2 linked regions of the Parashewanella spongiae genome follow. Each later gene encodes a partner of the first gene's protein in a complex. Links are inferred from orthologs where the notes say so. Each region holds a gene or a part of one and is shown in the gene's direction. Other genes may lie near its edges.

The links.
Region 2: the proteins of sdhA (region 1) and E2I05_RS05235 are in contact, whole or in part, in a crystal structure (PDB 6C12), measured with the Escherichia coli proteins. The link is inferred for Parashewanella spongiae from one-to-one orthologs.

The regions. Positions count from the first base shown.
Region 1 is NZ_CP037952.1:3,331,012-3,334,343, reverse strand. What follows is about bases 232-3,230. They hold sdhA (succinate dehydrogenase flavoprotein subunit), read left to right. Parts: upstream 232-847; coding sequence 848-2,614; downstream 2,615-3,230. Other genes in these bases: E2I05_RS13080 (succinate dehydrogenase iron-sulfur subunit), read left to right, coding at 2,625-3,230; sdhD (succinate dehydrogenase, hydrophobic membrane anchor protein), read left to right, coding at 500-847; sdhC (succinate dehydrogenase, cytochrome b556 subunit), read left to right, coding at 232-506. Outside these bases: more of sdhC, read left to right, coding at 111-231; more of E2I05_RS13080, read left to right, coding at 3,231-3,332. UniProt on the Escherichia coli protein: Two distinct, membrane-bound, FAD-containing enzymes are responsible for the catalysis of fumarate and succinate interconversion; the fumarate reductase is used in anaerobic growth, and the succinate dehydrogenase is used in aerobic growth.
Region 2 is NZ_CP037952.1:1,381,862-1,385,156, forward strand. Bases 71-3,032 are described here. They hold E2I05_RS05235 (FAD assembly factor SdhE), read left to right. Parts: upstream 71-1,408; coding sequence 1,409-1,657; downstream 1,658-3,032. Other genes in these bases: E2I05_RS05230 (Ig domain-containing protein), read right to left, coding at 71-1,174; E2I05_RS22825 (protein YgfX), read left to right, coding at 1,638-2,057; E2I05_RS05245 (pentatricopeptide repeat-containing protein), read left to right, coding at 2,423-3,032. Also shown: more of E2I05_RS05230, read right to left, coding at 1-70; more of E2I05_RS05245, read left to right, coding at 3,033-3,295. UniProt on the Escherichia coli protein: An FAD assembly protein, which accelerates covalent attachment of the cofactor into other proteins.

The DNA.
Region 1 (3,332 bases):
CCATAATTTGAAATGATATGTATTTTTGCTTGAGTATCAATTTTGAACTATACCTGAATAGTGCAAAATTGTTATTTAACATTACTGTCATTTACATAAAAAGATGCTCAATGGAGCTGAGTGAGCAGAACGTGAAAAAGCAAAGACCTGTCCATTTAGATCTACCTAAAATCCGCTTTCCTGCTACAGCGATTGCGTCAATTCTTCACCGAATTTCCGGTGTTATTATGTTGTTTGCCATGGGTATCCTCTTATGGATGCTTAACTCATCGTTAACATCTGCAGAAAGTTTCAGCGACCTAAAATCTTGTTTTGACAATCCAATTGCCAAATTCGTGATTTGGGGAATTTTAACCGCGTTGAGTTACCACCTTATTGTTGGTATTCGCCATTTAATTATGGATAGCGGTCGATGGGAAGAATTACAGTCTGGTTTATTGTCAGCCAAAATTTCTTTCGTGTTAACTATTGCTGTTTCTATTTTTGTGGGGATGTGGGTATGGTAACAAATGCAGCAAGTTTTGGACGTAGTGGCGTCCATGATTATATTTTACTGCGAGCAAGCGCAATAATTCTTGCTTGTTACACACTGTTTTTAGCAGGCTTTTTTGCTTGCAATTCACCAATGACTTATGAAGTTTGGTCTGGCTTATATAGTACCTTAGCGATGAAGGTGTTTACCTTAATCACTTTGATTGCTTTATTGATACACGTTTGGATTGGTGTATGGCAAGTTTTGACTGATTATGTGAAGTGCGCAGCTTTGCGTGGTGGTTTACAGTTTGTTTTTGTCGTGACCGTTTTTGCATATTTAGCGGCAGGCATATTTATAGTGTGGGGTGTGTAAGTGAGTATTCCAGTACGCGAATTTGATGCTGTAGTTATTGGTGCAGGTGGTGCAGGTATGCGCGCTGCTTTGCAGATATCTAAAGAAGGCAAAAGCTGTGCTTTATTATCTAAAGTATTTCCAACTCGTTCACATACCGTTTCTGCTCAAGGTGGGATTACCGTTGCGTTAGGTAATGCTCACGAAGATAACTGGGAAGAACACATGTACGATACCGTGAAGGGCTCTGATTTTATTGGAGACCAAGATGCTATTGAATACATGTGTCAAACTGGCCCAGAAGCAGTTATTGAATTGGAACACATGGGTTTACCATTTTCACGTTTTGAAAACGGAACCATTTACCAAAGACCATTTGGTGGGCAATCACGTAATTTCGGTGGCGAGCAAGCGGCTCGTACAGCCGCAGCAGCGGATCGTACAGGTCACGCATTGTTACATTGTTTATACCAGCAGAATGTAAAAAATAAGACTCAAGTCTTTTCTGAATGGTATGCATTAGATCTTGTGAAAAATGAAGACGGTGCAATTGTTGGTTGTACGGCTTTGGATATCGAAACTGGCGAAATTGTATACTTTAAATCGAAGGCGACAGTTTTGGCGACGGGTGGCGCAGGACGTATATTTGCTTCTACGACTAATGCTCACATCAATACTGGTGACGGTGTTGGTATGGCGATGCGTGCAGGCGTGCAAATGCAAGATATGGAAATGTGGCAATTCCACCCAACAGGTATTGCGGGCGCTGGTGTACTTGTAACTGAAGGGTGTCGTGGTGAAGGTGGTTATCTTTTAAATAAAGATGGCGAACGCTTCATGGAGCGTTATGCGCCTAATGCAAAAGATCTCGCATCACGGGACGTAGTTGCTCGTTCGATGATGACTGAAATTCGTGAAGGTCGCGGCCTTGACGGACCTCTTGGTCCACATTGTTTATTGAAATTGGATCATTTGGGCAAAGAAACACTTGAAGCTCGTCTTCCTGGTGTTTGTGAGTTATCACGGACATTTGCGCATATTGATCCAGCTGATGGTCCAATACCTGTATTACCGACTTGTCACTATATGATGGGCGGATTACCTACTAAAGTGAGTGGTCAAGTAATTCGTCAAAAAGAAGACGGAACTGAAGAAGATATTATTGGTTTATTCGCGGTCGGAGAGATTGCTTGTGTATCAGTACATGGTGCAAATCGCCTTGGTGGTAACTCATTATTAGATTTAGTGGTATTTGGTCGTGCAGCCGGACAGCATTTGGGTAAAGCACTTGATGCTACAGCGGATCCGAAAGCTGCTTTAGATGAACATATCTCTGCATCATTAGCTCGTTTAAATCGCTGGGAAAGTAATAAAGATGGTGAAGATCCGGTCCAAATTAAAAAGGACCTGCAATTGTGTATGCAGTTGAATTTCTCTGTTTTCCGTAGCGGCGACTCAATGGCTGAAGGTCTTAAAGAACTTAAGTCGATTCGTGAGCGTTTAGCGAATGCAAAATTGTCTGATAATTCTCAAGAGTTCAATACACAAAGAATTGAATGCTTAGAGTTAGATAACTTAATGGCGACAGCAATTGCAACGGCCTATGCAGCTAACTTCCGTACTGAAAGCCGTGGCGCTCATTCTCGCGAAGATTACTTAGATCGTGATGATGAAAATTGGTTATGTCACAGCATGTTTGATCCAGTATCTGAGTCAATGGGGCGTCGTGATGTAAATATGTCTCCTGTAACTCGTGAAGCATTTCCGCCTGTAAAACGTACCTACTAGGAGTGGTAAGATGAAATTGGAATTTGCAGTTTATCGCTATAATCCTGATGTAGATACGAAGCCGTATATGCAGGATTACAGCTTAGAAGTTCAAGAAGGCACTGACATGATGTTGTTGGATGCGCTTTTATTACTAAAAGAACAAGATCCAACATTATCGTTTCGCCGTTCATGCCGTGAAGGTGTTTGCGGTTCAGACGGTTTGAACATGAATGGTAAAAATGGTTTGGCCTGTATTACCCCAATGTCTACCTTTAAAGGTAAAAAATTGGAAGTGCGTCCTCTACCAGGTATGCCTGTTGTACGCGATTTGATCGTAGATTTATCCCAATTCTACAAGCAGTATGAAAAAATCAAACCTTACTTAATGAATGACGAAAAAACACCTTCACGTGAACATTTACAATCACCGGAAGATAGAGCGCATTTAGACGGTCTGTATGAATGTATTATGTGTGCATGTTGTTCCACAGCGTGTCCATCATTCTGGTGGAACCCTGATAAGTTCGTTGGTCCAAGTGGTTTGTTACATGCTTATCGATTCTTAATTGATAGCCGTGACACTGCAACAGAAGAACGTTTATCAGAAATTGATGACGCATACAGTGTATTCCGTTGTCATGGCATTATGAACTGTGTAGATGTTTGTCCTAAGGGGCTGAACCCTACAAAAGCGATTGGTCATATTAAATCTATGCTACTCAAGCGAGCTGTATAA
Region 2 (3,295 bases), 1.9 Mb from region 1 along the record:
TGTTTTCGTGTCCACCTAACTGGATTTCATCAAATCCGATTGCTTCACTAACAAAATGACCTTGAGCAAAACTGACTAACTCAGAATAACTACTGATAGTAAGTGGCTCGGCTTCTGTGCCTTTCTGTAAATCGTACAGTCTTACCAGTAATGTTTGCTCATCATCACCTAATTGCAAGTCAATCTCATAAAAGGCGGCATCCGTTTCAAAATTAAGCTGTTTTTGAAGTCTTACTTCTACTTCACCGGTAGAGGGATCCACGAAGAGTTCAAATAACTGAGCGATATCTGACGGCTCTGTAAAGTTTTGATTATTGCTCGTTCGCACTTGAGAGATTAGATTTGGAAAACCAGATGACTGTATATACAGAGTGGAGTCTATATCTGCGATTTCTGTTCGAAGAGAAACAGGCGAAGTTGAAGGCTTATCATTCTCGCTTACGACTGCAACGTAATCGAATGCGAATGGATCTGGACCATCACCAGTATATTGGCTTATTTCATTAACAATAATACTGAAGCTCACGCTATCTGAACCACCTGAGTTGGTGGCCGTTACCGTGTATTCCGTTAAAGGACTGCCTGCAGTTGGCATACCTGCAATAGAACATACTCCATTGTCCATAGACAACCCAATCCCTGAAGGTAAAGCTGGCGAGATTGTACAATCAGTAATAAAACCAGAATCACTCAGTGTGAGAATCTCAAGGTGAAATTGTTGTCTATCATTCAACTCAAAAGGTTCGGCTGGTAGTGAGGCCAATAATGGAGCTGGATGGTTTGCACCCATTGTAAATTCTACTTGTGAATTACCAACATCATTTATACCTGTGACGGTATACGTTGTTGCCTCAAAAGCTTGTGTTGGCGTACCAAGGACAACGCACGTCCCGCCAATTTTTTGAGACTTCAGATCTGAAGGTAATTGAGGTGATATAGTGCAACTTTCTACAGCATCACCTGTGTTATTAAATTCCAATGTAAATAACTGGTTAAGAGGAATTGTGAGTGTTGATTCTCCTGTAATACTTAATTCAGGTTTTTTAGGTTGCTGAACAACAGGAGGTGGAGGAGTGGTACTACTTGGTTCTGTTTTATCATCTGAACCACCACATCCTTGTATTGCTATCGCACCACTTATGGTGAGAAGCAGTAATAATCCATTTATTTTCATTTTTTTTAGCGCCTTTATAGAAATTAATTGTTATTTTTATGTTACGTAAATTAGCTTACTATTTTTTAAACGAATTGTAATGGCTTAATATAGTCTCTGAAGTTAGAAATTTAATCATTCGCTTTTGAATTGTTGGGGTAAGTTTTGTGAACTGATAAACTACATATACTCGTGATGCTTGAAGATGCAATTTTAGGTAACACGGGTATATATATGATTTATGGAGGGTAGGTGTTGGAATTAATGAATATCGCACGAGTTCGTTGGGCGTGTCGCCGCGGAATGCTTGAATTAGACGTAATATTTCAACCTTTCGTTGATCAGCATTATGAAAATTTGAACGATATTGATAAACACACTTTAGTGCGTTTATTAGAGTGTGAAGATCCTGAATTATTCGCATGGTTTATGGGGCATGAAGAGTGTCCTGATAAAGAACTTGCGAAAATGATTGTGACCGTTCGTGGCCGCCCTGCGCCATAGGTTTTCGGTATCTTCGTCTTTTAAACAAAAGTTATCCTTTCTTTTGGGTGGATGCTTTTGTTTTTCCAGCTTTCAATTCTGGCCAGATTTCCACTCATTTTGGTTTGAGTTTTTCAAGTACATATTTTTAGCATTGTTATTCGGCGTTTTTATATACCAATTTTACCGGTTAAAGCTTTGGAAGTATCAGTTTGAATTGAGTCGAAATCAAGAGGTGAGAGTCGTTGGTGATTCATCTTTATATGTTGCAAAAAAACTTTGGGTTGCTCCTTGGTTATGTGGTTTTTACGTCGTCAATCAAAACGGTAAGTTTATGAGTTTGGTGTTTATTTTTAATGATATGTTGGATGATACTGATTATCGAAACTTATGCCGTATACTTCTTTCTAGCGAAGATTGAGTCAGACATATCCGATGCTGTTTTTTCTATTTTTTATTTTCTTAAAGCAGGTTAACTATTACCTTGAATAAGCGCTTTGTCTAATTGGTGTGCACTGACAATAAAGTCTGCCCGTAGTGTCATTAAAAATTAGGGACGGTCTTGCTGAATCAAACAAGGAAATGGACAAAACCAATTTACGCTCAATTTCATTATCTTTTGTTTGAGTCTGTGGTGCAACTATGAGCTACCAAACGACTCCCCTGTGCGGTGGATAATTTTCTGTTATACATTTATAGAATGCCTTAAAGCTGAATAATTTTGTATTTATCTTTTCAGTGCGTTATTTCTTAGCTTGTTAATTCACTCACTTATTGAGTAATGTGATGGCGACAGTGCGCACTTCTGCTGAGCATGAATCAATATATAGATTTATGCTCAAAAGTCTCCAAGAATACCCTAGCGAAGCCGTATTATATCTTAACTTTGAGGTTTCAAAGTTTGATGGTGATGAAAACTTACAACAGTGTTATCAAAGATTAAGCAAAACCAATAGACAAAAGCTGTATGATTTTTTCAACAATAAATCATCGTCGACTCGCTTTAACTCTCGTACACAAGATGCTCATTATTGTAAGAAGCCAAGTAATGCTTGCCGGCGCTTTGCAACTGAGCCTCGCTTCATTACTCCAAAATCGAGCACTCAATATACCAAGCAAATACAGCAACCATCTCCCTCCGCTGACTCCTTTTTTACTCAGATAAGTGCACTTATTCACTCTTGGAAACTTAAACAGAAAACCAAAAATCAACTGGGTATTGATTTAAATGCATTAATTGGTGGTTGCACTAAACTTTCTCAGCTTATTGAAATCATTCACAGCCTAAAAAACGACAAACAGGTCATGGAAACATCCTGGGACATAAGGTTAATCCATAAACTGTTACACAAAGCGGCCGAGTTTTCTGACAGCCATTCATCTAATTTCGACGGCATTTTTAGTGACATAATACGATTTAAATCGTCCTATGAAGCGAAAACATGCACACTATTACTGAAATTAATTAAGTTAAATTTAAATTTTTCAGATGCCAAAAGATTGGTACTAGGCAATGCAGCTAAAGCCAGCGTAATGCAACAATGGGGCATAAAGCCTAACGTTGCCATTTACAGTGCCTTTATCACGGTATGCGCTAAAACGAACCAGTTTGATAGTGCTTGGCGACTGGTGTGTGGTAAGAAGCCTGTGATGGCACCT